DNA from 2 places in the Gluconacetobacter sp. genome. Region 1 is predicted to be linked to the other one. Evidence: riboswitches for the same ligand, from Rfam matches in the RefSeq annotation. Region 1 holds a riboswitch; the other holds the start of a gene.
The links. A riboswitch is a leader RNA that binds a small molecule or an ion and turns the genes downstream of it on or off. The one in region 1 is predicted to bind S-adenosylmethionine.

Region 1 (15,104 bases):
GTCCTACCGCGTCGTCATCGTCCAGGGCACCTGAGCATCCATCCGGAGAGGCGCGCGGGCGGTAATCCGGCGCGCGCCTCCAGTCCGGTCGTCAGGCGGCGGCGCGTGCCGCGACCCGCTGCCGGCGGAACAGGCTGGCCGCCAGCATGCGCGCATCCTGAAGCGATGCCATGATCTGCCCGTTCAGCGGACACAGCCATTCGTGAATGGCACGAAAGACGCGCGTTCCATCGTGACGGGACTGGATGACAACCCCGACGAATACACCGTCGATCTCGACGATCTCGGATTTGATCATGACATGGCTCTCCTTCTCGCGGCAGCATGTCCGTAAGAATGCGGGTCCAAGACCACGATACCGGGCCGGAAGCAACGACGGCCCGATGAAGACTTCGTGACAGTCCGATGAACGCCTTTTCCGACGTCAAGCCCAGAAGACCGGCGTGCGGCGAAACTTGCGCCACCGCCTGTGCGCCGCCTCATGGGTCGCATCCTGCCGGCAGCACAGAAAGCCGGTCACCGCGCCCACCACATGGCCCATCTCGCCACCCGCCGCGCCGTCGAACAGCGCCAGCAACCGCCCGGTGGTCAACACATCGCTATCCACCCCCAGGGCCGCCTGCACCGCCGCCAGACGCCGCAGATAGCGGCTGTCCTTCTGTGCCGGCACATACAGCGTGACGAAGAATTCCGACGCATAGCGCAATTTTTTCAGCGCCAGACGTACCTGATGGCGCTCCGGCGGCGTCAGTCGCGCGAACCCCCTCCCCTCGCGCCGCGCCTTGCGATGCAGCCGCCCAAGATGGCGGGCCGCGAAATCGGCCGCCGGTTCCTCCAGCGCCCTCAGCCCCGCTGGCGAACGCGCCTCGTCCCACAGACCACCATCGGCCAGGTGCCCCATCAGATGCAGGACCCACCCGGCATCCTCGCCGCCCAGCACCTGCCGCACCCGCGCATAGGCACCGTCGCGCAGAGACCCGGCCAACGGCAGGAGAAGCCCGGCAACATTCACCCCCGCCCGCCCCAGTGGGCTGAGACCGGGCAGCGTTTCCAGCATGAAGACATCCCAATCCCGTGCGTCGCCGACCGCGCGGGCCAGCATGCGCGCCCGCGCCGCCGCCTCGTCCAGCGTCGCGCTGGGATAATCGCGGCGCAGCAGCCCCACCAGTGCGCGGAAACGGCGCAGGGCCACGCGCACCTGATGCACGCCCTCCACATTCCGCCCATCCATCGCCACCGGCAGATTGGCCTCCAGATGGTCGCGCAGGACGCGGGCGATCCGTACCACGGCCCGGCGCACGGTATCATCCTGCTCCAGTTCCACCGGCTGGGCCCGATGGCTGTCGGGAATGGCGGTTTCGCTCTGGTCCGACATGCGCCCTCCTTTATCGCCAGACCACGGGACGAATGGCGAAATTGCTCTGGATCTGGGCCACGCCCGGCAGGCGCGAAAGTTCCTCGTTATGGATGCGTTCGTAATCCGCCGCGTCCCGCACCGCGACATGCAGCAGGTAATCGGCATCGCCCGTCATCAGGTAACATTGGCGCACATCGGGGCATGTCTTCACCCGCGCCTCGAACCGCCGCAGGCATTCCTCCGTCTGCCGGTCCAGCGTGATCCGCACGATCACGATCGTCGTCCCCTCGCGCCCCCGCTCGTCGATGATCGCGCGATAGCCCCGGATCACCCCGGCCCGCTCCAGTTGCCGCACCCGCCGCAGGCAGGCCGAAGGGGACAACCCGACCCGCTGCGCGAGGTCGGCATTGGTCATGCGCCCGTCCTGGCTCAGATGGCGCAGAATCGCCTCGGTCGCCCGGTCCATATTTTGTTTTGAATCGGAATCTATCATGCTTCAGCAACCATCCCGGCAGATTATGCCATTCAGGCGCAGAGAGTTGCATATTTCGCGCCTCGGCGACAGATCATGCGGTCATTCGGCAGGAAATATCAGCCAAAGCCAGCCTAAGCTGACGGCGCACATCCCATGCCCTGATCGGTCGAGGCCGCGCCGCCCATGCCCCACTCTCCCCCCGCCACCCCTCTGTGCGACGCCAGTTGGCCCCGTGGCCGGGCCGGCGCGACCCTGACGATCGACCTCGACGCCATCCGCGCCAATTACCGCACGGTGCAGGCCCGCGCGAGCGGCGCGGAATGCGCGGCGGTGGTCAAGGCCGACGCCTACGGGCTGGGCGCGGCACGGGTCGCCCCCATGCTGGAACGGGCGGGCGCACGCACCTTCTTCGTCGCCCATGTCGACGAGGGCATCGCCCTGCGTCCCCATATCGCCCCCGCGAGCCGGGTCTTCGTCCTGCACGGCCCGCTGGCCGGGGCCGAGGCCGATTGCGTGCATCACGACCTGATCCCGGTCCTGAACAGCGTCGAGCAGATCGGCGCCTGGCGTGCCCTCGCCCACCGGCTGGGCCGCACCCTGCCGGCGGCGGTGCAGTTCGATACCGGCATGTCGCGCTTCGGCCTGTCGGAAGAGGATCTGGAGCGGATCGACGCCGACCCCGACGGCTGGCACGGCATCGAACGGTGCCTGGTCATGAGCCACCTTGCCTGCGCAGACGACCCGTCCGACCCGGCCAGCGCCCATCAGCGCGAACGCCTGCTGGCCATGCGCGCGCGCCTGCCCGCCGCGCCCCTCAGCCTGGCCGCCTCGTCAGGCATCTTCCTGGGGCCGGATTTCCATTTCGACCTGGTGCGCCCCGGCGCCGCGCTGTACGGCGTGGCACCCAACGGCACCGCGCCCAACCCCATGCGCCCGGTGGTGCGCCTGCAGGCACGCATTCTCCAGACCCGCACCGTCGGCCCCAGGGACGGTGTGGGCTACGGCCTGACCTACCGCCCGACCAGCAGACGCCGGATCGCGACCATCGCCGCCGGCTATGCCGACGGCTTCATGCGCCACGCGGCGCGAGAGGGCCGCGCCTGGCTGGGCACCCAGCCCCTGCCGATCGTCGGCCGCATCTCGATGGATTCGATGGCCGTCGACATTACCGACGCCCCCGATTCCCTCACCACCCCCGGCGCCATGCTCGACCTGCTGGGACCGCAGCACGGGGTCGACGAGGTCGCGCGTGGCGCCGGCACCATCGGCTACGAAATCCTGACTTCCCTGGGCCACCGCTACCACCGCGCCTATGTCGCGGACGGCGCGGCCTCTTCCCTCTCCTGAGCGGACCTGACGACACATCATGAAGATCATCATTCTCGGCGGCGGCGTGGTCGGCGTGACCTCGGCCTGGTACCTCGCGCAGGCCGGACACACGGTCACGGTCATCGACCGCCAGCCGGCGGCGGGGCTGGAAACCAGCTTCGCCAATGCCGGCCAGGTCTCGCCCGGCTATTCGTCCCCCTGGGCCGGGCCGGGCGTGCCGCTCAAGGCCGTGCGCTGGCTGCTGATGGCCCATCGTCCGTTCGTGTTCCGCCCGATGGCCGACCCGCACCAGTGGCGCTGGCTGACGCAGATGCTGGCCAACTGCACCACCGCCGCCTACGACCGCAACAAGGGCCGCATGGTCCGGCTGGCGGAATACAGCCGCGACGTCATGACCGAACTGCGCGCCAGCACCGGCATCACCTATGACGACCGCCAGCAGGGCACGCTCCAGGTCTTTCGCAAGCAGAAGCAGCTCGACCATATCGGCGAAGACCTGCGCGTGCTGGACCAGTACAATGTGCCCTACGAACTGCTGGACGCCGCCGGCTGCGTACGGGCCGAACCCGGCCTGGCAGCGGCGCAGGGCAAGCTCGTGGGCGGCCTGCGCCTGCCGGGCGACGAAACCGGCGACGCCCACATGTTCACCCAGCGCCTTGCCGCGATGGCGGCGGAACGCGGCGTAACCTTCCTCTACGACACCACGATCCGCAACCTGAAGCGCGAGGGGGGCCGCATCGCCGGCATCGACACCAGTCGGGGCCGGATGGAGGCGGATTCCTACGTGCTGGCGCTGGGCAGTTTCTCGCCCGCCATGGTGCGCGGCCTGGGGCTCGACCTGCCGATCTATCCGGTGAAGGGCTATTCCATCACCGCCCCGATCGTCGATGCCGCGCGCGCCCCGGTTTCCACAGTGATGGACGAGACCTACAAGATCGGCATCACCCGGCTGGGCGACCGTATCCGCGTCGGCGGCACCGCCGAACTGGCGGGCTTCAGCACCACGCTCCGCGCCCCGCGCCGGGCCACGCTGGAACATTCGCTGACCGACCTCTTCGCCGGCGGCGGCGACGTACCGGCCGCCACCTTCTGGACCGGCCTGCGCCCCATGACACCGGACGGCACGCCGATCATCGGCCCGACCGGAATCGACAATCTCTATCTCAATACTGGCCACGGCACGCTGGGATGGACCATGGCCTGCGGCTCGGGCCGGGTGCTGGCCGACATCCTCTCGGGCCGCAAGCCGGACATCGCGCACGAGGATCTGGCGCTCAGCCGCTATAAAGCCTGATCCAGGCAGCGCCCGGCCCAACCGCCGGGCGCCTTTTCCCATCCAGTCGAAACGCCCCCCCGCCATGCGCCGGGGGCTCGCTTGCCGCCGCCGATACGCTGCGATATGGTGCGCGCCGCATCCAGAGCCGGGACCTCCCGGCACCAACCTGCATCCGAGCAAGGTGGCGTTCCCGTTATGGGAAGATGTGGCCGATCCGGCAAAAAACGGACCGCTACCTCACTGTCATCGATCCTCGTGGTGCCTGTAGCAAGCGAGGAAAGGCCGCAACCGCGATGCCCAACACCCAGCAATTCGCCAGCGACAATTACGCCGGCATCTGTCCCGAAGCCCTGCGGGCGATGGAAGAAGCCAATCGCGGCTCGGCCACCGCCTATGGCGACGATCCGTGGACGCTGCGCGCCGCCGACGCCTTCCGCCGGACATTCGAGACCGATTGCGAACTGTTCTTCGTCTTTAACGGCACGGCGGCCAATTCGCTGGCGCTGGCATCGCTCTGCCAGTCCTACGAAAGCATCATCGCCGCCGATATCGCCCATGTCGAAACTGACGAATGCGGCGCGCCGGAATTCTTCTCCAACGGCGCCAAGATCCTGGTCGGCCGCACCACCAACGGCAAGCTGACGCCCGAGACGATCCGCGCGTTCGTGCTGGGCCGCACCGACATCCATTTCCCGCGCCCCAAGGCCGTCACCATCACCCAGCCGACCGAGACCGGGCAGGTCTACACGCTGGACGAGATCCGCGCGATTTCCGCCACCTGCCGCGAACTGGGCCTGCGGCTGCACATGGACGGCGCGCGCTTCGCCAACGCCGTCGAAACCCTGGGCTGCGCCCCGGCCGAAATGACGTGGCGGGCCGGTGTCGATGTCATGAGCTTCGGCGGCACCAAGAACGGCATGGCGATCGGCGAAGCCGTGATCTTCTTCGACCGCGCCCTCGCCGAAGGCTTCGACTACCGCTGCAAGCAGGCGGGGCAACTGGCCTCCAAGATGCGCTTCCTCTCGGCGCCCTGGGCCGTGATGTTCGAAACCGGCGCCTGGCGCACGCATGCCGCCCACGCCAATGCCTGCGCCCGCCATTTCGCCCGGCAGGTCGAGGGGCTTCCGGGGGTGGAAATCATGTTCCCCGTCGAAGCCAACGGCGTATTTCTCAAACTGTCGGAGACCTTGACCGAAGGGCTGCATGCGCGGGGCTGGCGGTTCTATACCTTCATCGGCGGTAGCGCCCGCTTCATGTTCGCGTGGGATTCGCAGATTGCCCGCGTGGATGCGCTCGCCGCCGACCTGCGCGCGCTCACGACCGCCGACGCGGCATAGGAGCCCTCCCCGTCATGACGCTGCAATCGTGGCTGCTCTACCTCAATGCCGTGTTCCTGCTTTCGGCCATTCCGGGGCCGAACATGACGCATATCATGACCGCCAGCATCCGCTACGGGGTGCGGCGGGCACTCCCGGACATGACGGGCTGCCTGCTGTCGCTGGTCGCGCTGATGGCGGCCTCGGCACTGGGGCTCAGCGCGGTGCTGGCGGCCTCGCCCCTGTTGTTCACGATCCTGAAATTCGCCGGTGCCTTCTACCTGATCCAGCTTGGCATACGCGGCTGGCTGTCACACGCCCCCGCCGCGCAGGCGGAAGGCGCCGCCCTGCCGCCACTGGCCTGGCACAGCTCGCTGCGCACGTCGTTCCTGGTCGGCGCCAGCAACCCCAAGGCCATCATCTTCGCGGCGTCGTTCCTGCCGCAATTCGTCAATCCCGCCGCCCCGCAGGCTCCGCAATACGCGCTGCTGATCGCAACCTCGGCGGTGGTGGAAGTGCTGTGGTACCTCGTCTATGCCGGCAGCGGCGCCCGGCTGGCGGCGGTGCTGTCCCGCACCACCTGGCGCCGGCGCATGCAGCGCACCAGCGGCGCCCTGTTCATCCTGTTCGGCTGCGTGCTGCTGCTGCACGATCCGAAATAAGGAAAGAACAGGACGCCATCTTTTCCAAAACCCTCTCATGAAACTATAGCGCAACCTGTCCGCTGATCCGGGTCACGGTCGCACCGCCGATCCAGATTCCCGCCTCGTCCCGCGCCACCCGCACGCGCCCCATCCGCCCCAGCACCGTGCCCTGGCTGGCGATATAGGATTGCGGCGCCAGACCGGTACCGATCAGCCACTTCGCCAGTCCGGCATTCAGGCTGCCGGTCACCGGGTCCTCGAAAACCGCGGCCCCGCCGATAAAAGCCCGCACCTCGAAGCTGGCTCCATCCCCATCGCACTCCGGATTCCAGGGCGCGACCACGCCCACGTTCCAGCCCGCCAGCGCCTGGGAATCAGGCCGAAGCGCCAGAAGCTCCTCCCGGTCGCCCAGCATCAGGCCGACCCAGCCGGGGCCGTTATCCACCCAGTTCGCGGCGACCACCCGATCGGGCGACAGGCCCAGCCCGCGCGTGACGACCGTCAGATCCGCCGCATCGACCGGCCCCGCCCGACGCAGGGGCGGCGCGGCGAAGGCCAATCCGTCAGCATCGCGACGCACCGTCACCAGGCCGGCGCCGCATTCCTGCACCACGTCGCGCCCCTGCGGCACGCCGCCCATGGCCAGCCAGACATGACACGACCCGAGGGTCGGATGACCGGCGAACGGCAACTCCGTCTCCGGCGTGAAGATCCGCACCCGGTAATCGGCACCGGGCTGCGTGGGCTTGAGCAGGAAGGTCGTCTCGCTCAGATTCATCCAGTTCGCGAAGGCCGCCATCTGCCCGTCGTCCAGCCCGTCAGCCCCCGCGACGACGGCCAGAGGATTCCCCTTCAGCGGCGCCGCCGCGAAGACGTCAACCTGATGAAAGATATATGTCGTCATCAGTTCTTTCTCCGAATTCCCACGATCATTCATCACGCCGCTCCATGCAGCGTCAGTAACAGGATCAGCCCCAGCGCGATGATCAGCCCGATCCCGGCCGCTTCGACGTGACACCAGATCCTGCCCTCCCCAGGCTGCTGGACTGGCTGGGCCGGCTTCCGGGCGGATCGCGCTTCCTTTGCCGCGATGACCATCATCAATCGTCCTCTCTCACGCGCGAAGAGGCCCTCCGTCCCACACATTGTACTATTACAATATTGCGTTCCTCTTCATTTCTGTAGTTTTGTTCTAGGATTATCGAGGGTCAATCGTTATATTGTCCTAGTTCAATCCGATCGCACCGTTCACGGCAGGACAAATGACCCAAATCTGGCGCCCCGACATTCCGCCTTCACCCGGCCCGCTCTATGCCCGGCTGACCGACGCGCTGGAACGGGATATCGCAGCCGGCATCCTGCCGGCAGGCAGTCGCCTGCCGCCCCAGCGCGACCTGGCCCATACGCTCGGGCTCAGCGTCGGTACCGTCACCAAGGCCTATGCCGAGGCCGAGCGACGCGGCCTGCTGCTGGCCCATGTCGGCCGAGGCTCCTTCATTCGTGGAACGAGCCCCGATATCGCGATCGCTACCAGCTTCGACTCGGTGGCTTCCGCCTCCGAAGCCAAGGCAACCGGCCCGCAGGGCACCGGCATCGACCTGCGCTGCAACATCCCGCCGCGTGTCGGATTGTCCCGGGCACTGGAGCGCGCGGTCGCGGATCTGGCCGCCAGCGGGCAACTGGAACCCGCCGTCCAGTATATCCAGGCCACCGGCCTGCGCTCGGTGCGCGAAGCCGGGGCGGCGTGGCTGGCGCGCCGCTACGGTCTGGCATGCGACCCGGCCGACCTGATCCAGTGCAATGGCGGCCAGCACGCGATCACGCTGGTGCTGTCCTCGCTCTGCCGGCCCGGCGACACCGTGCTGTGCGAGTCCGCCACCTTCTACGGCGCCCGCACCGCCGCCGAACATATGGGCCTGACATTGCGCGGCGTGGCGATGGACGAGGAAGGGCTGATCCCGTCCGCGCTGGAACGCGCCGCGCTCGAAACCCGTGCCCGCGTCCTGTTCACGGTCCCGACCCTGCAAAACCCCACCACCCGGACGATGAGCCTGTCCCGGCGGCAGGACATCGCACGGGTCGCCCGACAGCACGACCTGACGATCTTCGAAGACGACGCCTACTATCTCTATGCCGATCCGGCCGACCGACCGCCGCCGCTCGCCGCCATCGCGCCGGAACGCACGGTCTATCTCGCCAGCATTTCCAAGGGGGTCTGTCCAGGCTTCCGCCTGGCGTTCGTGACCCTGCCGCCCAATGTGGCGCGCGAGCGGATCATGCGCGGCATCCGCGCGCTGGGCTATTGCCCGCCGGCACTCGGCGGCATGATCTTCGCGCGCTGGGTGGCGGACGGCACCGCCGACGCCGTCGCCGACGCGGTCCAGGCCGAAGCCGCCGCACGGCTGGCGATGGCACGCCAGATCCTGGGGCCTGCCATGGACAGTCCGGGCGCGGCGCGCTCGCCCCATGTCTGGGTGCCGCTCTCCCCACTGGCGGCCCAGCGCACCCTGAACCACGCCCTGCGCGCCGGGGTGGACCTCACGCCGCCCGAAGCCTGCTGCGTGTCCCGTGACGCCGAGTCCGGCCTCAGGATCTGCCTCGGCGCTCCGGACGACCGCCCGACCCTGGAGCGGGCGCTGCACATCGTACGCGACGCCATCCACGAACCCGCGATCAGCGAGGCCCGCGGCATCATCTGATCCGCCTCCAGGAGCCGGACATCAGGCCGCCGGCCACACCTGAAGACAGCGTGGGTCGATGCTCACCCGGCACGCGCCATCCGCCGCGCAGGACGGATCGGCCACGATCTCCAGTTCGGCATCCCCCAGACGCAGCCCCATCGGGCGCTGGCCGTCGCGCACCTTGCCCCGCCACAGGATACGGGCGGGGCAGGCGCCATCGTCCGCCACCCGGATCTGGTAGGGCCGCGCCGACCAGCGCACCCGCGTCCCCGGCGGCGGCAGATCCGTTCCCTCCCCGTCCGGATGCCGCGCCAGCAGCGTCACGCCCTGCCCCACGTCGATCCGTCCGTCCGGCAGCATCGTCCCGTCGCCGATCGCCTCGGCGCCCAGCAGGCGGGCGGCCAGTTCGCTGCCCGGCCGGGCGAACACATCGGCGGTCGGTCCGGCACGGATCACGCGGCCGGCATCGAGCAGCACCAGTTCCTCCGCCATGGCCAGCGCCTCCGCCGGATCATGGGTCACCAGTACCGTCAGCACCTCCATGCCGCGCAGCACGGCCAGAACCTCCCGCCGCAGCCGCGCGCGCAAGGGGGCATCCAGCGCCGAAAACGGTTCGTCCAGCAGCACCAGGTCCACACGGCACCGCGACAATGCCCGCGCCAGGGCCACCCGCTGACGCTGGCCGGGGGAGAGTTCGGCCGGATATCGCCCCGACACACCCTCAAGCCCCAGCGCGCCCATCCAGGCCGCCGCCCGCTCCGGCACGCAATCGGTCGCGAACGTCACCTGCCGCGCCACCGTCAGATGCGCCGGCAAGGCATAACCTTGCGGCACATAGGCAACCGCACGCTGCTCGGGCGGCAGCGGCGACAGGTCGCTTCCATCCAGCCGCACCGTCCCCGCCACATCCTCCAACCCCGCGATGGCCCGCAGGGTCATCGATTTTCCCGATCCGGATGGCCCGAGGATGGCAATGCGCCGCGCCCGGCTTTCCAGCGTCACGTCAAAGGTAAAACCCGGCAGGTCACGGCGGATCGCCAGCGCCAGATGGCGCGGTGGTGCCTCCACCCCCTCCCGCGCGGCCAGAAGCGGCAACGTGGCCATGCGGGGCGCGGCACCACGGGCGACGGGTCGCGTCAGCCAGTGCCCCGCCGCCATTGCCAGCCCGGCCAGCAGCAGGGTCGGCGCCAGTACCGGCAACATGGCCGGCAATCCCGCCTCGCCGAACGCGACATAGGTAAAGACCGGCAGGGAGTAAGGATGATAGGCGAGCATCACCGTCGCGCCGAATTCGCCGAAGGCCCGCAGCCACGCCATAACCAGCCCGGCCAGGATCGACCGCCACGCCAGCGGCAGGCTCACCCGGCGGAAGATGGCGCCCGGCCGGTGCCCCAACGTCGCCGCCACGTCCTCCAGTACCGGATCGACCGCCGCGAAGGCCGAACGGGCGGCGATGATCAGGAACGGCGCCGCGACGAACATCTCGGCCGCGACGATGCCGGCAAAATGCTCGCTCAGCCCCAGCCCGCCCAGCGGCCCGCCATAACCCAGCAGAAACAGCAGCAGCACGCCGCCGGCCAGCGGCGGCAGGGCGAGCGGCAACTGCACCACCCCGCCCAGCCACACCGTCCACCAGCCGCGCCCCCGCGCCAGCACATACCCCAGCGGAATGCCGAACAGCCCGATCAGCAGCGTCGCCACCCCGGCACTGGCCATCGACACGCCGGCGGCCCGGGCCAGTCCAGCGCGATCCACGCCGGCCCAGTCTGCGTCGCCCAGCCGCACCATGCCCGCCACGAAGGGTGCCAGCAGCCACAGGCATAGAAGGCAGGCCAGCCCCTTTACCGCACCGGGCATGGGCCGCATGCCGCGCGCCGTCAGGGACGAATGACCGGCCGCACCAGCGCGGGCAGCGTCCTGTCATCTCCCACAAGAACCGGCACCATCTTCTCCAGCCCATGCTGCCGCAGAACCGCGCTCCCCTCCTTGCCCAGCAGGAAGGCAACGAACCGCGCCGCCCCATCGGGGTTCGGCGCATCCTTCAGGATCGTGACCGAATACCGGGCCGCCAGCGCCAGTTCCGGCGGCAGTTCTATGCTCGGGATCTGCATGTCGGCGGTTTCCATCGCATAGAAGAAACCGACATCGATCTGTCCCGATTGCAGGCGCCCGACCAGGCTCTCCTCCGGCCGTACCTGCCCGGACCGGTCAGAGCCCATGATCCGCGCCGCCAGGCCAGGCTGATGGTAGAACGCTTCGGCCTGCTGCAACATATGGACGGTCAGCGCCCCTTTCGGGTCCAGCGCCGGGTCGGTCCGGCCGATCCGGACGCCGGGCAATTGCAGGACCTCGTACCAGGGCCGTGTCTGCAAGGCGTCGACGATGGGACTCTGCGGATTGTACCCGATCACCAGCGGCGAGCGCGCGAAGATGATAAACCAGCACACCAGGTCGCCCAGCCGGCCGTTCAGGGCCGGATCGGCGCTGATGAACACATCGCCCCGCCGCAGCCCACCCCGGATCTGATGCACAAGGGCACCCGACGGGCCCGCATAGCCGCGAAAGATATCGTCGCCGATCGCGTCGAAAGCCGGGGCGACGCCCCGTTCCATCAGCTTCAGCAGCGAACCGGCATACAGCACGTCCACCGTCCGACCGTCCCACGCCCAAGCCCTTGCCGGAACGGGGAGCATCGCCGCCCCCAACAGCATTGTCCGACGTCGCATTCTCTCTCCCGCCTGTTCACGCGGCAGACAGCATACCACCGGGCTTGGATTTACAAGAGACTGTTTCAAAAGCTCCGATCGTGACCGGAAACGTCAGGCAGCCTCAGCGCGCGACGCCCGGCAGGTTCCAGCCGTACCGCAGGGCCATGAGCCGCAGGCCGAAACAGACCAGCCCGCCCGCCACGGCCCCCCAGGCCACCGGCACGGCCAGCCGCCGGCTGGCGACGACCACCGCCGCGCCAGCCAGCGCGGCGGTGGCATAGATGTCCGAAACCAGGATCAGCGGCACACGCGCCAACAACAGGTCGCGCATCACCCCGCCGCCCACCGCCGTTACCATGCCCATCAGCGCAGCCCCCAGCGCGCCGACACCGCGCGACAGGGCTTTCTCGGCCCCCGCGACGGCAAACAGCGACAGGCCGGCGGCATCCAGTACCGCCAGCACCGATCCCCCCGGCGCGAGCCGTAGCGCGGGCGGGAGGAGAAACACCATCAACCCGGTCAGGAAGGCCAGCGCCGGATAGCGCCAGTCGCGGATCGCACTGGGCGGCACGGCACCGATCAGCACGTCGCGGATCATGCCGCCGCCCAACGCGACCACGCAGGCCAGCACCATGATGCCGAACAGATCGAGATGGCGCGCGGACGCCACCATCGCGCCTTCGGCGGCGAACACCAAGGTTCCCGTCAGATCGGCAACCAGAACGACCGAGGCCAGGGTCGGACGCATGTCAGAATCCGCTAGCCCCACCCGGCGGCGGGAAGCCGAAACGCACGCGCATCAGCCTCCCCCCTCCAGTCCTCAGTGACGCGGCGCCAGGATAGCGGCCAGCATGTCCGGCTTGCCCTCCACCCGCTCCAGATGCGGATAGCGCAGCCCGCCATGATACGGGACCGAGACCGTCACATACCGATCGCCTTCCTGCAACAGCAGCGCGATCGGCGCGGCATGCGCGTCCTTCGCTTCGACGATCGCCTCGCGCAGCACGTCGGGGTCATACGCCTCGCCATTCACCGCGATCACCTTCGCATCGCGGGTTATGCCGGCCTGCCAGGCAGGGCTGCCCCATTCCACATTGCCCAGCGTGCCGCCCTTGCCGATGGTAAGCCCCAGCGAGAAGGCGAAATCCTCCACATGCCGCACGCTGGCGAACGACCCGACATATTTGTTGGGCTGATCGGTATAGACCAGCCGGTACCCACCGCGCGTGAACCCGTCCAGCGGTGCGTGCTCCGAGGTCTCGTCCAGCCGCTTGCGCAGGAACGTCGCCCAGTCATAGGGCTGGATGTCGTTCAGCGCCTTCACCACGTCGTCGAACTCGTACGTGCTGGTGATGAAGCTGCCGTCATTGGTGCCGAAGAAATGGCGCGCCACATCGTCCAGCGAATGCTTGCCGCCGGAAAGCTGGCGGATCAGCGTATCGGCATCCAGCCAGATGAGCTGACCTTCGGAATAATAATCCTCGCTGCGCTGCCAGCTCCGCCAAGACAGCGGCGCGCGCCGCGCGATTACCGGGTCGTTCGTCGTATCGATCAGCGGCCGCCAGGTGCGTCCACGGCGCGTGTCATACACCGCCCCCACCTCGGCCAGCGCCTCGATCACCTGCGGCGCCGTCATCAGGCCCGCGCGCGCCGCCAGGACATACCCCCAGTACTGGGTCTGCCCTTCATAGACCCACAGGCCCGTCCCACGCTGGGGGGTATTGAAGTTCGGCGCCCACAGGCCGGCCGGCCGGCGGTATTTGCCGTTCCACGAATGGGTGTATTCGTGCGCCAGCAGGTCGCGGGTCGCGAACGTCTTGTCCCATTCGGTAAAATAGCCGCGCGGACCGCTGTTTTCGCTCGACTGGTGATGCTCCAGCCCGATCCCGCCCAGTTCCTCGGTCAGCGCGAGCAGGAAGTCATAATGATCGTAATGATGCGAGCCATAGAGCAGGTTCGCCTGCGTCACCAGCGCGCGATGCGCCGCGATCTGGGCATCGCTCACCTCCAGTTCCCCCGGCTTGTCCGCCACCAGGTTCAGCGCCACCGGCACGGCGGCACCCGGCGCCAGGTCGATGCGGCGGAAATACCGTCCGGCGAACAGCGGGGAATCCACCAGCGTATTGAACGTCACCGGCTTGAAGGTCACGACGTCGCCGGCCTTGCCCTGCGCGCGCAGGGCCGTGCCGTACTGCCAGCCCGTGGGCAGGCGCAGGCTGGCCTCGACCGGGATCTGGCGCGTGAAATACCCGGCCGGATAGAGCGCCACCGCATTCCACTGCACGTTCAGCATCTCGGGCGTCATCACCACGCGCCCTTCCTCGCGCGAAACCGGCGACAGAAGCTGGAACGACACATCCACCGTATGCGCGCCCTTGGGCACGGGGATATGGAAGGCACTGACCGTCACGTTGTCGCGCAGCCACGGCAGCGTCACCCCGCCGGCCTTCACCACCAGGCCGCCGAACTGGTCGAGCGCACCGGTCGGCGAATGATCGCCCGGCAGCCACATCGGATAGAACAGCGGCAGGTCGCCACCAGTCGCCGCCAGCGCGGCCGGCACCGGCACGGTCTCGTGCACGGTCATGATATGCCGCGCCAGGTCGGTGGCATCGACCGACAGCCGGATGGTGCCGCCGAACGGCACGTCCCGCGGCGCCGGGATGGAATCGGGCAGCGGCAGAGGCTCCGGCTGGGGCTGGGGCTGGGGCTGGCTGTCAGCCGCCCCCGCGCTCTGCGACAGCCCCACCAGGCCGACCGAGGCCAGGGCCGTGGACAAGGAAAGGGCGAGAATGCGTTTGGAAAGCGGACGCAAATGGACAACCTTTCAAAATTTCGGGAAATCGCATGCAGTGCCGGGTCACAGGCCCGGCGATCACATTCCGCAATGACATGAAATACGCTGTCCGTCACGCCACCGGCCGGCGCGCGGCCCGACCCACAGGCGGGTCTCATCCGGAGAGCCCTGAAATGCCTGTGAAATTTTCATGACATATACGAATTCCGTATTCTCTCGCGAGAAAATATTAAATAACGATCATCTTATCGATATGGTTTTGAAAAAATTTGTAATATTTTATCGATCGTCATACGTGCCTGTCGTGCCCGTCCCTCCTGGCCGCGCATCGGCCGGATCGGCCCGATACAAAAGAAAACGCCGTGCCAGACCTGATACAGACATATGTTTTCCTTTCCTCTTTCCCACATCCCGTTTTTCCCCGCGCGGCCGGCTCCCTTTTCCCCACGGCGGGCACGGCGCGTACCGTCTTTCCGGCACCTGTCTTCCTCGCCGGGCGACAACCCCGTTTCGCGCCCGCT
Region 2 (15,104 bases), on a different contig from region 1:
CGCAACCCTTCGGGCGGCACCAGCCCCGGCGCCAGTTCCCCGGCATGCAGCGACAGTTTCACCCCCGGATCGCGCGCCGCCAGCCAGCCGAACATGCGCATATGCAGGCCATAATCCCGCATCGCCACCGCGTCGTCCTCGGGCGCCACGATATTCACGCCGACAAAGCGCGGATCGGCCTTGACCAGCGCGTAGCCGAAATCAAGCTGCGGAAAGACCATGGCCGGCGGCATGGTGCGGATGGTCTGGTACAGATAGCGGACCGCCACCCCGCATCCCGGCGCGGCCTGCGCGGTCCCGCAATGCAGCACGGCCCGCATCCGCGTCTCCATCGCATCGACCTCCTGCCGCGCCGCCCCGACCAGCGCCGGCAGTTCGGCGGCGATGGCGCGATCGGCCTCGGCAAAAGCCTCGCCCTGCAACGGATGCCGCACCCCCAGCCCCGCCACCGGACCAAGCTGGGGCGAGATCATCAATTCCAGATACAGCACATGATCGCCGGCCGCGTGCGTCACCGCCTCGGCCAGCATATCGCCACCATGGGCGGCCTGCACGGCTCCGAACCGCCCGAACGTCGCAAAGAAATGGTCATGCCCCGACCGGTCCGAAGCCGTCGGCACGAAATCGCGCATCGACAGCGCATCGATCATGTCGGCCCGCAGATCCGGCTTGCCGGCAAGTTCGGCGGCCCGAACCCGCCCCGCTTCATCCGGTGCACAGGCGCCCTTGAGAATCCGCCCCTGCGCGGGCGAAACGCACAACCCGTCCTGCGCCGCCCAATCCAGCATGTTCTCGGCATAAATCGCGCCGGCCAGATGATTATGCAGGTCCGCCCCCTTGGGCATGGCACGCAGCAATTCCTCCAGCCGGGCCGGATCACGATCCAGCAGCACGAACGCGCGCGACGCGGCATCGGACGAGGGCGCGGCGACAGCCGCACCGGACAGGGTCAGCCCGGCAGCCAGGGCACAGATAAGGGAGAGTCGTGACATGACGCGATGGTGCGGCGACCGATTCAAAAACGCAACAGGCCGCGTCTTTCAGCCCGCTGCGTCGCGTACGGGGCTGAAACGCGGCACGCCGTCCACATCCTCGACCCACATGGCCAGCGGCCGCACCCAGTAATCGCCGCGCGCTTCGCTGCGATAGGTCACCAGCCATTCCTCGGTCTCGGAATGCCGGCCGACACAGATCAGGGTGTACAGTCCGCCTTTATAATGACGGTAAAACCCCGGCCGTGTCCTTTCGGTCTCGTTCATGCGTTACTACCCTCACGGTGCTCCGGATCTCGATCCGGAGCCAGCCTCTCCCCAGGCAGCCCTCAAGGCCGCCCGCGAACCGACGGACCCCATCGCATGATTCGCCCACCCCGTCATACCCGCTTCCTCGCCACGCTGGCCGCCGCCATGGCGTTGGCCCACGCGCCCGCCGCTCTCTCCGCCCCCCGCCACCAGCCATCCGCCACAACCGAAAGCGGCGACCCGGTCATCCTGGCCCAGCAACCCGGCGGCGCGCTGGACCAGACAGCCCGCACCCTGAACCAGTCCGACCTCGCGGCGGCCGTAAAGAAGGGCGATACCCCCGTAGTGCTGGTCGGCTCCGCCCCGCTCTCGACCCACGCCGGAGACACGGCATTGTTCGTACAATTGCAATCGGCCAATCTCTGCGGCTCGGCCGGCTGCGCCACCTCGGTCTATCTGCGGCGCGACCGGAAGGACTGGGTCAAGGTGCTGGATTCGGTCAGCGGCCCGATCGCCCTGTCCCGCCGCAGCCACGGCGGCATGCGCGACCTGATCGTGGACAGTACCGACCGCTGGGTCTGGAACGGCACCACCTACCACGACACCATGCCTGCCGCGTCAGACAGCGACCTGCGCCAATCCATCGAACGCTTCCAGGCCCGACATCCCGAGCGACAGCAACAACAATAGTTTTGCCGCCATGGCGCCGATGCTGGCCGACGTTCAGACCGCCGCAACGATCCGCCGCGTCTCCTCAACCGCCACGCTCCATATGGCGTGCATTTCAGCGTCCGCACGCTCGTAACGCCCGCCAAAATTACCGTCACCGAGGCAGTCCCGGGCCATTTCCGGCGTCGCATCATGCAGTTGCTCCGGCCTGATGGCCGGCTTTTCGCCGTCGGGCTGGGCAATGCCGGCAATCCGCGTCCACGGAAAATTCTCCATCCAGGACGCATGCATCGCCACCGGATCGGTCTCCATGACGAGACGCCAGGTTTCTGAAGACCGCCACCAGTCATGAAACAACGCTCTGCAATCAGGTTTTTCTTCAAACCACAAGGAAAGCGCCGGCCAGATCGGGCTATTGCCCCCATGGCCGTTCACGAACACGAAACGCCGAAATCCCTGGCCATGCAGACTGGCGAGCAGGTCCTCAAGGAGAGCAAGATAGGTTTCACTGCGAAGGGAGATCGTACCGGGATAGGCCAGAAAGCGCGGCGTCATGCCATACGGAACGACAGGGCAGACCGGTACGCCCAGTGGCGCACACGCTTCAAGCGCCACACGCTCGGCCAGGATCGCATCGGTGAACAGGCTTAGATAGGCATGCTGCTCGGTCGAACCGAGCGGAACGACGATGCGGTCATCCTCCTCCAGATAGGCCTCGACCTGCATCCAGTTCATCTCGCGTAAATTCATGATTCTTCCTGTAACATGCGCCCTTTATGGCCGCCGTGTGGTCAGTTCCGCGATCAGGCGGCTGACATCATGGGGGTTGGGCGTGTGCTGATACTCGAAATAGACCGATTCATCGGGAAATTTCAGGCCGAGATCATCCGCGCCGGTCGCATAGACAATCACGTCGGCATTCTTCATCAGATCCTGGCATTCCGGTGCATCAATCAGAACGACGGCAGGCTCCGTGATATGGGGAGCGAACTGCTCGACCCCCGCTTTCATCGACCCCGCAAATTCCGGATTGATGACGACGAGAACAACGCGACTCCCCGGATCGATCTGCGCCAGCTTCATCCGAGTCTCCATCGACGGAATGAAGGTGATGACCGCCACACCCAACCCGGGCAGCATACGCGCGACTTCCGCACGCCGGTGAGCAAATGTCACAGCCATCTGACACAAGTCAACACGCTGCCGTTCCGAAGGATTGGTCTGCAACTGCGTGATGGTCGTCGGCAGAAAACGTACTTTTCTTTCGCTCAGCCGTTCCATCTGCCGACAATAGGCAATCGTGGTCTGCATGAAATTGCCGACGACCATCACCGATGGTGGCGGCACGCCCAGACCACCGCCCTCCATCCGCGCGCTGACCAGACCCAGAACCTCGCTCGTACTCAACCCCAGCGCTCGGGCACGGGTGACCAGCGCATCGATGGACGACTGAATCTCCGAACTGCGTCCACCGCGCGTAGGCCATCCTGCCATCAGGTCGGCAACGAAAGTCCCCGCCCCCGTCCGTCCGCGCAACACACCGCCACGTTTGAGTTCGGCATAGACCTGCCCCACCGTCACCGGAGAAATGCCCAGCCGCTCGGCCAGTTCGCGTACCGGAGGCAAGCGCTGGCCCGGCCGGATGACACCCAGGCCGATACCATATTCGATCTGCCCCTTGAGTTGCGTTCCAATGGGCAACTCGAGTGTCCTGTCGATCCGGAAAAGGGTTACGTCCAGACGCTCGAATTCTTCCTGCCCTCGCGCGTCGAGGTTGGCGCTGTCCTGTCGAATGACCCATCCTCCCCGTTGCCGGCCGACAACCGGGCCGTCACGACGGCATTCCGACTGGGCCCGATCTGCACGAACATATTAGAATGGAAACTTGTTACATACAAGGATGCTAAAATCGGCCATTTTGTCCATCTTGTATCATTGCAGAGTAACATATTGTGTGCTTAATCCGATAACGGTTCGTTCCGGTCAATGAATGACCAGCCGGCGGACTCGACGACCCGACATGACGCAACGGAGACGCAGGCACGCATATGTTCACCAGAAAGATGACCCCCCTCGGCGCCGCAGCCTTCATGCTGCTGTCCTCGACCGCCCTGGCCGCGACGCCACCGGATGCCCATCCTCGCCAGAAGCCGCACGCCGGCTCGGAGCATCCACACACCGATTCCGCGGCAAAGAACGAAAGCGTCATGGTCACCGCCGCCCTGCGGGCCGCCCACAGCGCAATCACCGACGTGTCCCGCAAAGACATGGAAAAATTCGTCGCCGGCACCAGCCCACTCAAGATTCTTGGCAGCCTGACGGGTGCGAACTTCGTGTCGAACGATCCGCTCGGTCTCGATATCTATTCCAAATCGTTCTACGTACGCGGCTTCAACCAGAGCCAGCTCGGCGCCACCCTCGACGGCATTCCGCTCGGCGATCAGTCTTACAACAAATATAACGGCCTCGACGTCAACTCGGCGATCACGCAGGACAATATCGCCCGCATGAATCTCAGCCAGGGCGGCGGAGACGTCACACTTCCATCGACCAGTGAACTCGGCGGCGCGATGGAATTCTACTCCGCCGATCCGGCCGACAAGGCTGGCGGCATCATTTCTCAGATGTTCGGCAGCTACAACAGCTATCGCACTTATGTAAAAGGCGACACTGGCACATTCACCCGTTTCGGCACGAAGGCCTACATCTCCTACATGCGCGTCGATGGCGACAAGTGGAAGGGCTATGGTGATCAGTTCACCCAGCAGGTCAACGCCAAGATCGTCCAGCCGATCGGCGACAACAGCAGCATCAAGGCCTTTTTCAACTGGAGCGACCTCGCACAGTACGAGTATCAGGACCTGTCGCTCGAACTGCTGCACAAGGTCGGCCAACGTCTGGACAATTACGCACCCGACTATCGCACCGCCTACCTGGCCGCCCAGGGTATCTACCCCGCGTCCTTCACGTCGCTGTCCGATCCCGCCGATGCCGCCTATTACAATGGCGGACAGGCCGAACGCGACTATCTGGGCGGCCTGACGCTCGATTTCGACATGGGCCATCATATCCGCTGGAAGACCCTGTTCTACGGCCATGGCAGTCAGGAATATTCGACCTGGGCCAACCCTTACGTCGCCTCGCCGACTGGCGCTCCTCTGTCGTTCATGGCCATCCCCGAGCAGGTCCGGCGCCTCGGCTTCACAACCGAGATGACACACACATACGGAAACAACGTTCTGCGCACAGGTGTATGGTTCGAGAACAACGCATACAATATCGGTAAATATTATTATTCCGAGCCCGTTCTGGGTCAGGGCGCTCCGATCGGTGCCGTCGGTCCGTTCAACACCTATGGTGGTCCGTTCGCCCAAGTCTGGGGAATGGGTTTCAACACCAACACGGTCCAGTATCACCTCACCGACACGTATCACGTCCTGCCCGGCCTCGCGATCACGGGTGGTTTCAAGTCGCTGGTCGTCACAACGGCCGGCGGCGCGAACGAAAACAACACTACCTATACCCACGTCGATCAGTTGCCGAACGGCAGCGTCACCTCGTCGGCTGCATTCCTGCCGCACGTCAACATCGACTGGCATTTTCTCAAGAATCACGAAATCTATTTCGACGTCGCCGAAAATATGCGCGCCTTCACTTACGAAGGCTACCAGTCAGGCAGCGTGCCCTCGCTATGGGGCGTCAAGAACCAGGCGGCATTCGACGTCGCGCGCCGGACACTGCATCCTGAACGGAACTGGACTTACGTCGTCGGCTATCATTATTACGGCAAGGTCGTATCGGCCTCGGTCGACGCCTACCGCTCCAACTTCACCAACCGCCTGGGCCTCATGGCCTCCGGCTCGCTGGTCAATCCAACCTCGACCGTCGGCAATCTCGGCGGCGTGACCATGAACGGCGTAGATGCCGACGTCGTGATCCGTCCGGTCCGCCACCTCGCGATCGACAACAGCATCAGCTATAATCACTCGACCTACGACAACAACATCACCTCCGCGGGCATGCTCTATCACCTGCAAGGCAAGAAAGTTCCCGCCTATCCCCAGTTCATGTATAAAACGAGCCTGATCTACAGCTACCACGGGCTCTCCGCGCATTTCGATGCAAACTACATCTCGCGGCGCTATCTCAGCTACACGAACGACACCAGTGTACCCGGCTTCTGGATGACCAATATCGGCGCACGCTACAGCTTCGGCCAGCAGAGCATTTTCCGCGACCTCTCGGTCTCGTTCGATGTCTACAACCTACTGAACACGCCATACATCTCCACGGTGGGTGAACAGGGCTTCCCCCTGGAGGGCGACCGCCAATCCCTGCTGGCAGGCTCCCCCCGCCAGTTTTTCGGCTCCGTCAGCGCCAAGTTCTGACGTGATGGAAGCCCGCCGACGCATCTTCCTGCGGATCGCAACGCTCGAACTGTGCGAACGGTTCGGTTTCTATGGTCTGCAAAGTGTCTCGATCCTGTATTTCGTCAAAACCATGGGCCTATCGGAACAGGGCGCCATCATGCTGTGGGGCGCGTTCAGCGCCCTCATGTTCGGCGTACCCGTTCTGGGCGGCTGGCTTGGCGACAGGATCCTGGGCGCCCGGCGCACCGTCGCGGTGGCGCTCGCGCTTCTGGCCACCGGTTATACCGGGCTAGCCAGCGGCGTGGGCGGCGCGGCTGGCATCTCCCTCGTACTGGCCGTCCTGGTCTGCGGCGGCGGCATCTTCAAGCCCAACATCACCAGCCTGCTGCGTCATGCCTTCAGCGACGGCGATGACCGGCTCGATATCGTGTTCACCATCTATTACATGTCCATCAATATCGGGGCGACGATCGCAGCCCTCGCCATCCCCTTCCTCGCCGTGCATATCGGCTGGCAGGCGAGCTTCGGCGTCTCCTCCGCCGTGCTCTGGGCAGGCTTCGCCGTCTCGCTGACACTGCCGGCCACCACGCCCGCCCCGACCGGCGCGGCAGATCGCCGCCTGTGGCTGCTGCTCGCCGCCGGTATCGGCGCCGCGTTCACGCTGCTGCATTACCCGACCCTGGCCCGAACCTGCATCTGGATCGCCGCCACCGCCATTCTTCTGATCTGGATCGTGCTTTACCGGCGCGCGGCACCGGCCTGGCGCGCGGGCCTCAAACTGTCCTTTGCCCTCCAGGCCGAAGCTATCCTGTTCTTCCTGTTCAATCAGCAGATCGCAACGTCCCTTACCGGCTTCGCGCGCGACCATGTCGCGGGCACCATCCACATGGCGGGCATGGACTGGATCGTGCAGCCCGGCCAGTTCCAGTCGCTGAACAATCTCTGGATCCTCATCTTCGCCCCCTGCCTTGCCGCGCTGTACCATAGCGCGGCGCGAAAAGGGCGCCCTATTTCCGTTCCCATCCGCTTCTTGTGCGGCTTCGTGCTGCTGACGGGCTCTTTCATCCTGTGGCGCACGGCCGCCCTGGCAGGAGCGGCTGGCCCGGTCTCTCCTTGGTGGATGGTTGCGGGATATGCACTGTTCTCTCTGGGCGAACTCCTGATCGCGGCCCTCGGCCTCGCCGTCATCGCTCGCTACGCGCCACCCGATGCGGTCGGTCGACTGATGGGCTGCTTTTCCGTCCTCGGCGGCCTTGCGAGCTATCTCGGCAGCCTCGTCGCCACCGATGCCACCTATGGAGCAGCAGGCACCGGCACAGCATCAACCGCCGGCTATACCCATCTGTTCGGAAATCTCGCCGCACTCGCGGCCATCGTCGCACTCGCCTCCGCGCTGTTCATCCCCTTCGCCCGCAGGATGGACGCACATTGGCGCCGTGCCCTTCTCACCTCCCCCTCCACCGACGAAACGCCTCCGGAAATCCTGCCATGACAATGCCTTCCGACGCGCCCCTCCCTCCTTGGCGATGGCCCGAAAGCCGCTGGCGCGCGGCCGTCGGGCGTGCCCGGGCCGGGCGCTCGCTGCATCCCGCGACATGGCCGGGCGGCGCACGTTGCGCCTTCGCCATCTCTTTCGATGCGGACCACGACACGATCCCCCTCCGCGATGGCGACGAAAGCCCGATGCGGATCAGCCAGGGCCATTACGGCAACCGTCGCGGCGTGCCACGCATCCGAGCGTTGCTGCAACGCCACGGGGTTCCGGCAACTTTTTTCTACCCGGCCGTTTCAGCCCTCCTCTACCCCGAGGAATTGCGCGGCATCGTCGCCGACGGGCATGAAATCGGTATCCATTCATGGATTCACGAGCGCAATACCCACCTAGACGCCGAAACCGAGATGGATCTGACATCGCGCGCGCGCGATGTACTGCAGGATATCAGCCGCAGCCCGGTCGTCGGCATCCGCACGGCAAGCTGGGATTTCTCGGTCGCTACCCTGCCCATCATCCGCCAGATGGGCCTGCTGTACGATAGCAGCCTGATGGCCGATGACGATCCATACGAACTGATGCAGGACGGAGAAGCCACCGGCGTCGCCGAATTGCCGCCCGAATGGATCAGGGACGACGCCGTCTATTTCAACTTCGACCGCTTCTCGGCCTTGCGCCCATACACGGCCCCGCGCGATGTGCTGGACATCTTCATGGCCGAATTCCAGGGCGCTCATGACGAAGGCGGCCTGTTTCTGCTGACGCTGCACCCACACATCAGCGGCCACCGTAGCCGCATAGGCGTCATCGCCTCCTTGCTCGAAGCCGCCCGGCGGAAAGGCGATGTCTGGTTCGCCACACACGAGCAAGTGGCCACCTGGTGCATGGCCCAATCGAACGGAAAGACATCATGACCACGACATCGCCCCGCCGCCCCGTCATCGCCCTCCATGGCGGGTGCGGCGTCATGTCCCGCGCCCTCCTGTCCGAGGCGGAATGGACCAACGCACGCGCAGACATCCGCAAGGCTCTTGAAGCCGGATATACGATTCTGTCCGAAGGCGGCTCCGCCGTTTCGGCCGTCGAATCCTGCGTGACGGTCCTGGAGGATTCCCCGCATTTCAACGCCGGGCACGGCGCCGCGCTGAACGCCGCCGGACAACATGAACTGGATGCTTCGATCATGGACGGGGCAACTGCTCAGGCAGGCGCCGTCGCGGGCGCCCAGGCGGTACGAAACCCTGTGCGCCTGGCCCGACAACTCATGGAGCAGAAGATTCCCATGATGCTCGCCGGCCCGGCCGCCGACGCGTACGCCGCAGCCCACGGGCTGGAAACAATGCCCCAATCCTATTTCACCACGCCGCGCCGGGCAGAAGCCCTGGCAACAATGCGCGCGCACGATCAACTGGGCACCTTCGCCAGCGAAAGCGAGAAGCACGGCACGGTCGGCGCGGTCGCACTGGATTGCAACGGGAATCTCGCAGCCGCCACATCCACCGGCGGCTTTACCAACAAGGCGGTCGGCCGTGTGGGCGACAGCGCCATCATCGGCGCCGGCACCTACGCACGGAACGGCGTCTGCGCCGTATCCTGCACCGGACAGGGTGAACAGTTCATCCGCCATGTCGTGGCACACGAAATCGCGGCGCGAATGCGTTACGAGCACCGCCCGCTCGCCGACGTCACCAGCGCAATCCTGAAGGAGGCCTTCACGCCACATGGAATCGGCGGCGGCATCATCGCCATCGACCAGGCGGGTACGATCAGCGCGGAATTCAATACCGAAGGCATGTTTCGCGGCTGGATCGACGCCAACGGCACACTCTTCGTCGCCACCCACAAGGACTGAGCCGCAAGCCCGACTGCATCGAAGCGGAGGGACCCGGACGGGCCGCGCACAGAAAACAGAAAGATGACTGTATCAGCGCGTATTTTTTCAGAGATTCTGGAGCGGGTGAAGGGAATCGAACCCTCGTATGCAGCTTGGGAAGCTGCCGTTCTACCATTGAACTACACCCGCGTCGCGTTCAGCCCTATACCTCACCGCACGTCCCGACGCAATCCGCTGAGTTGCTCCACAACTGCCGCCGCCCCACTATGGTTGACGAGCGCCCCCCCGATCCGCAATAACCCTGTCGTCCGATAGCCCCCATGGGACCAACGGACCCTCGGGATTTGGATCGGCCGGCTTGCGACGAGGTTAAACAGACGCGCTAAAGAGGCCTGACACCGCCAGACTCCGCGGGCGTCACGGTTTCCACGGTCGGATTGCCGCGTCAGGACGCGGGGCCATGGAACCGGTTCGTCACCCAGACGCTCCCAACCTCGACCTCCTGACGGTTTTGTTCCGGGAACTGACGATGAGTAACGACTCCACCTACCGGCCCGCCACCCGCCTGCTGCATGCGGGCGTCGAGCGCACGCCCTTCGGCGAGACGAGCGAGGCGATGTTCCTCACCTCCGGCTTCGTCTACGACAATGCCGAGCAAGCCGAGGCCACCTTCACCGGCGATGTCGTCCATTACCAGTACAGCCGCTTCGGCAACCCCACCGTCGCGGCGCTGGAATCCCGCCTGGCGGACCTCGAGGGCGCCGAGGCCTGCATCGCGACATCCACCGGCATGGGCGCCGTCTCCTCGGCCCTGCTGTCGCACGTCAAGGCCGGCGACCGGGTCGTGGCGTCGCGCGCTCTGTTCGGCTCCTGCCACTGGATCGTCGCCAACCTGCTGCCGCGCTACGGCGTCGAAACCGAATTCGTCGACGGGCACGACCTGGATGCCTGGGCCGCCGCCCTCTCCCGCCCGACGGCGGCGGTGCTGCTGGAAAGCCCGTCCAACCCGATGCTCGACATCCTGGATATCCGGGCAATCTCCGACCTCGCACACAAGGCTGGCGCGCTGGTGGTGGTCGATAACGTCTTCGCCACCCCGCTCTACCAGAAGCCGCTGGAACTGGGCGCCGACGTGGTCGTCTATTCCTGCACCAAGCATATCGACGGCCAGGGCCGCGTGCTGGGCGGCGCGGTGCTGGGCCGCCGCGACTGGATCACCGAAACGCTGCAACCCTTCACCCGCAACACCGGCAACGCCCTGTCGCCGTTCAACGCGTGGGTGATGCTGAAGGGCCTGGAAACGCTGCCGCTGCGCGTGCGCGCAATGACCGAGAATGCCGCGGCAGTCGCCGACCATCTGGCCGCTGCCGAGGGCGTGACCCGCGTTTTCTACCCCGGCCGCGCCGACCACCCGCAATACGAACTGGCCAGACGCCAGATGAGCGACGCCTCCACGCTGGTGGCGTTCGAGGTCGCGGGCGGCAAGGAAGGCGCATTCGCCTTCATGAACGCCCTGCGCCTGATCGCGATCTCCAACAATCTGGGCGACGCCCGCTCGATGGTCACCCACCCGGCCACCACCACGCACATGAAGATCGGCCCCGAGGAACGCGCGCGTCTGGGCATCAGCGACGGCGCGATCCGCTTCTCCGTCGGCCTGGAAGATATCGCCGACCTGAAAGACGACCTCGATCGCGGCCTCGCGGCCCTGCGGTCGCGCTGAACCAACGGGAAGCACGCCATGGCCATTGACAGACCGCCACCGCCGGGAATGCCCCCGGACCCGGATGCCGCTCTGGCGGAGGCCATGGAAGGCGCCCCCTGTTACGAGGCGACCACCAACGCGATCCGCGTAGTCGTGCAGACCTTCTGGCTGGACGACCAGTCCACGCCCGAGGAACACCGCTTCGCCTGGGCCTATCGCATCCGGATCGAGAATCTGGGCGGCGAGACGGTCCAGCTCCTGCGCCGCACGTGGGAAATCATGGACGGCACCGGCCGGATGGAGCATGTCCACGGCGACGGCGTGGTCGGCGAACAGCCGGTGCTGGAACCCGGCCAGGTCTTCGAATACACGTCGGGCACCGGCCTGCAGACGCCGACCGGTTTCATGCGCGGCCATTACCACATGATCGACACCCGCTCGCACCAGCCGTTCGACGTCCAGGTCCCCCCCTTCAGCCTGGATTGCCCCTACCACCCCGCCATCATCCACTAACGCGCCGCGCACGCTTCGCCCCGAAGACAGGATTCATGACCGAAATGTCCCAGGCCCCCCTTCTGCGCCCCTCCCGCGAGGAGGCGGAAGATGCGATCCGCACCCTGCTGCGCTGGGCAGGCGAGGACCCGTCGCGCGAAGGGCTGCTGGACACGCCCGGCCGCGTCGTACGCTCCTACGAGGAATTCTTCGAAGGCTATGGCGAGGACCCGTCAGCCATCCTGTCGCGCACCTTCTCCGAGGTCGATGATTACGACGAGATCGTCCTGCTGCGCGACATCCGCTTCGAAAGCCATTGCGAACACCATATGGTGCCGATCATCGGCGTCGCCCATGTCGCCTACCTGCCCAGCAAGCGGGTGGTCGGCATCTCGAAACTGGCCCGCGTCGTCGATGCCTTCGCCCGCCGTCTGCAAATCCAGGAACGCCTGACGGCACAGATCGCCAACACGATCAACGACGTGCTGCAACCGCACGGTGTCGCCGTGATCCTGGAAGCCGGCCACCAGTGCATGACCACGCGCGGCGTCCACCGCCCCGGCGTCTCGATGGTCACCAGCCGCATGCTGGGCGTCTTCCGCAGCAATTCCGATACAAGGCGCGAGCTGATGTCCATGCTCAACCGCCCCTCGGTCGCTACCGCCCACCTGTAATATCCCCTCTCCGAGACCGAGTCCGCGCATGTCGATCTTCCACGGCCTGTCCGCTTTCCCGATCACACCGGCCGACGCGCACGGAACCGTGGATGTCGAAGGCGTCGCCCGCCTGACGACGTATCTCTCGGCGGCCGGGGTCGATTCCATCGGCCTGCTCGGCAGCACCGGCACCTATGCCTATCTCACGCGCGCCGAACGGCGCCGGGCCATCGCTGCCGCAGTCGAAAGCGTCAGCGGCCGCACGCCCCTGATCGTGGGCATCGGTACATTGCGCACCGACGACGCTCAGGCCCTCGCGCGCGACGCCGAGGCCGAAGGCGCCGACGGCCTGCTGATGGCTCCGGTTTCCTACACGCCCCTGACGCAGGAAGAGGCATACCAGCACTATGTGGCGGTCGCCGGCGCCACCGGCCTGAAGCTGTGCATCTACAACAACCCCGGCACCACCCATTTCACCTTCGGCATGGAACTGCTCGAACGACTGGCGGACGTCCCCAACATCGCCGCCGTCAAGATGCCCCCTCCACCCGAAGGCACCCTCGCCGACGAACTCTCCCGGCTCCGGGCCGGCCCGGTGGGCAAACTGGCAATCGGCTGTAGCGGCGACTGGATCGCCGCCGAAGCCCTGCTGGCGGGATACGACGGCTGGTTCAGCGTCCTTGGCGGCTTTCTGCCGCACCTGGCGCGCACCCTGACCACCGCCGCGCAAAACGGCGACCACGCCACGGTTCTGCATTACAGCCAGAAACTCCGGCCATTATGGGCGCTTTTCCGTGCGTTCGGCAGCCTCCGCGTCGCCTACGCCGCACTCAATCACCTGGGACTGTCCGAGGCCACGCCACCCAGGCCGATCCTTCCCCTGCCCGAGCCCGACCGGCAGCGCGTGGCCGAGGCCCTCCGCGCGTGCTGCGAAAACACGCCCTGAGGGCCATTCTGCCGTCGGAAAAGATCAGAATTCCGTAACGACCGAAAAATACGTGCCCCGCCGCTGCCCGTATTGCGCCTGATAGATCCCGACACCGCTCCCGTTCCGAAGCTGGTAGCGCTTGTCGAACAGATTGACGACATCGGCACGAACCCTGATGTCATGCCCGAACGGCACCTTCGTGAAACGATGTTCGTAGCCGATATTGAACACGTCGTATTCCGGCTCCTTCTCAAGGTTTGCGAAGCCGCTGCGCAGGCCGTAGCCATATACGAAATCAACGTAAGCCATGTCATGCGCCGTGGTCCACGAGGCACCGGCCGTCGCCGTATACTCCCCCTGATGATCCAACTGGATCGCGTGGCGTTTGATGTAAGCCAGTTCCGCCATGTCGAACTGGTATTGCGCCGAATTGATGTCCCGCGCGGATGTTTTCACATAAGAGAAATTCCCGAACACCGACCACGGACCATGCCGCCATGAACTCCCGAATTCCGCGCCATAGACACGCCCGCGCCTGTAGCTGAACGGCGCCAGGATCACCGCGCGACCGAACTGCCCAAGGTCGGTCAGGTCATGCGCCCATTTGGCATAGGCATCGAGCGTGATCTGAAAGTCCGGCGTGATCTTCTGAAGAATGCCCCCGTCCACATAATGCGATTTTTCAACTTTCGTCGCATCGTCGATCCTGTTCGCCGCCGCATTGGTCGTCCCCGCGAAACGCGCCAGCGTCGAGGGATAGACATATTGCGGCGAAGGCGGCGCGAAATAGCGCGAATAACCAATATGCAGGGTCGTACCGTCAGCCGGCTTCCAGACCATGTTCGCACGCGGGCTCAACTGGCCTTCATTGCCGAAGGACGACGCAAACCGATCGTAGCGAATCCCGTAATTGAATGTCAGGTTACGGGCAATCTTGTACTCGTCCTGAATATACGCCCCGGCCTCCACCGACCAGTTCCCCGTATTGTCGATCAGGCGCACCGGCACGTCGGAAGCCTGCACCCCCCGCGCATCGACGGGAAAGGCAAGCGTATTCGTATCCAGCCGTTCGGACGTATATTGCCCCAGAACGCCTGCCCTCACGGTATGACGGGGTGCGATCTCGTAAGACAGATCGAACTGCATGCCGCCGGTCGTGAAGTCATTGACCTCATGTTCCGAAACCCCCTGATAAATCAGGTCGCGATCCCGATCTGGCGTATAATCTATACGGCCATACCGAAAATACGGCGATACCTGGACATTCATCTTGTCCGTGCTCCGTTGATAGGAGAGCACCGCGTAATAATTCTGCTCCGTCTGGCTGTCATCCAGTCTGGCCCAGTTCATGGCCGGATCGTGACGATCCACGCCGGCCACATCATAAAGGGTCGTGTAATCGGGACTGTTCACATCGAACGTCTTGAACGAATTTGGAATTTCGAAATCGGCATAGGACGCACTGGTCAGCAGCGTCACCCGGCTGGCCTCGTCGATATGGTAGGACAGATAGGAAAAAGCCTTTTCCTGCTCGGTCACATCATGAACAGCGCGAAACGTGTCACTCGGGTTTTCAATCCCGATCGCATTGCGCGTAAACGACAGCGTCGTGAAATAATCCAGCCTGCCGCTCTGCCCACCGAACTGGAGCGACGGAACGAAGCTGTTGTAACTCCCCCCGTAAAGCGAAACCTGATTATGCTTCAGACTCTCGCCG

Region 2: it holds a riboswitch for S-adenosylmethionine, as region 1 does, so the genes downstream of both, metZ (O-succinylhomoserine sulfhydrylase) here and ABF821_RS09955 (threonine aldolase family protein) in region 1, are expected to answer to the same signal.

What each region holds. Positions count from the first base shown of each region.
Region 1 covers NZ_JBDNXE010000043.1:2,506-17,609, forward strand. Annotated here, with positions in the region: gene ABF821_RS09925 (DUF1330 domain-containing protein) at 1-34, shown strand, start outside; gene ABF821_RS09930 (hypothetical protein) at 92-298, opposite strand; gene ABF821_RS09935 (CHAD domain-containing protein) at 425-1,375, opposite strand; gene ABF821_RS09940 (Lrp/AsnC family transcriptional regulator) at 1,386-1,850, opposite strand; gene alr (alanine racemase) at 2,016-3,179, shown strand; gene ABF821_RS09950 (D-amino acid dehydrogenase) at 3,199-4,455, shown strand; SAM-I-IV-variant riboswitch at 4,568-4,672, shown strand; gene ABF821_RS09955 (threonine aldolase family protein) at 4,731-5,774, shown strand; gene ABF821_RS09960 (LysE family translocator) at 5,789-6,415, shown strand; gene ABF821_RS09965 (PhzF family phenazine biosynthesis protein) at 6,459-7,301, opposite strand; gene ABF821_RS09970 (hypothetical protein) at 7,334-7,498, opposite strand; gene ABF821_RS09975 (PLP-dependent aminotransferase family protein) at 7,660-9,096, shown strand; gene ABF821_RS09980 (ATP-binding cassette domain-containing protein) at 9,118-10,944, opposite strand; gene ABF821_RS09985 (extracellular solute-binding protein) at 10,956-11,804, opposite strand; gene ABF821_RS09990 (trimeric intracellular cation channel family protein) at 11,908-12,534, opposite strand; gene ABF821_RS09995 (M61 family metallopeptidase) at 12,607-14,601, opposite strand.
Region 2 covers NZ_JBDNXE010000026.1:3,815-18,918, forward strand. Annotated here, with positions in the region: gene ABF821_RS07000 (adenosine deaminase family protein) at 1-992, opposite strand, end outside; gene ABF821_RS07005 (DUF1653 domain-containing protein) at 1,041-1,259, opposite strand; gene ABF821_RS07010 (hypothetical protein) at 1,356-1,931, shown strand; gene ABF821_RS07015 (creatininase family protein) at 1,965-2,660, opposite strand; gene ABF821_RS07020 (GntR family transcriptional regulator) at 2,685-3,611, opposite strand; gene ABF821_RS07025 (TonB-dependent receptor domain-containing protein) at 4,001-6,298, shown strand; gene ABF821_RS07030 (peptide MFS transporter) at 6,303-7,772, shown strand; gene ABF821_RS07035 (polysaccharide deacetylase family protein) at 7,769-8,686, shown strand; gene ABF821_RS07040 (isoaspartyl peptidase/L-asparaginase family protein) at 8,683-9,624, shown strand; tRNA gene ABF821_RS07045 (tRNA-Gly) at 9,722-9,795, opposite strand; SAM riboswitch at 9,933-10,013, shown strand; gene metZ (O-succinylhomoserine sulfhydrylase) at 10,136-11,329, shown strand; gene apaG (Co2+/Mg2+ efflux protein ApaG) at 11,348-11,824, shown strand; gene folE (GTP cyclohydrolase I FolE) at 11,869-12,477, shown strand; gene ABF821_RS07065 (dihydrodipicolinate synthase family protein) at 12,506-13,405, shown strand; gene ABF821_RS07070 (TonB-dependent receptor) at 13,430-15,104, opposite strand, start outside.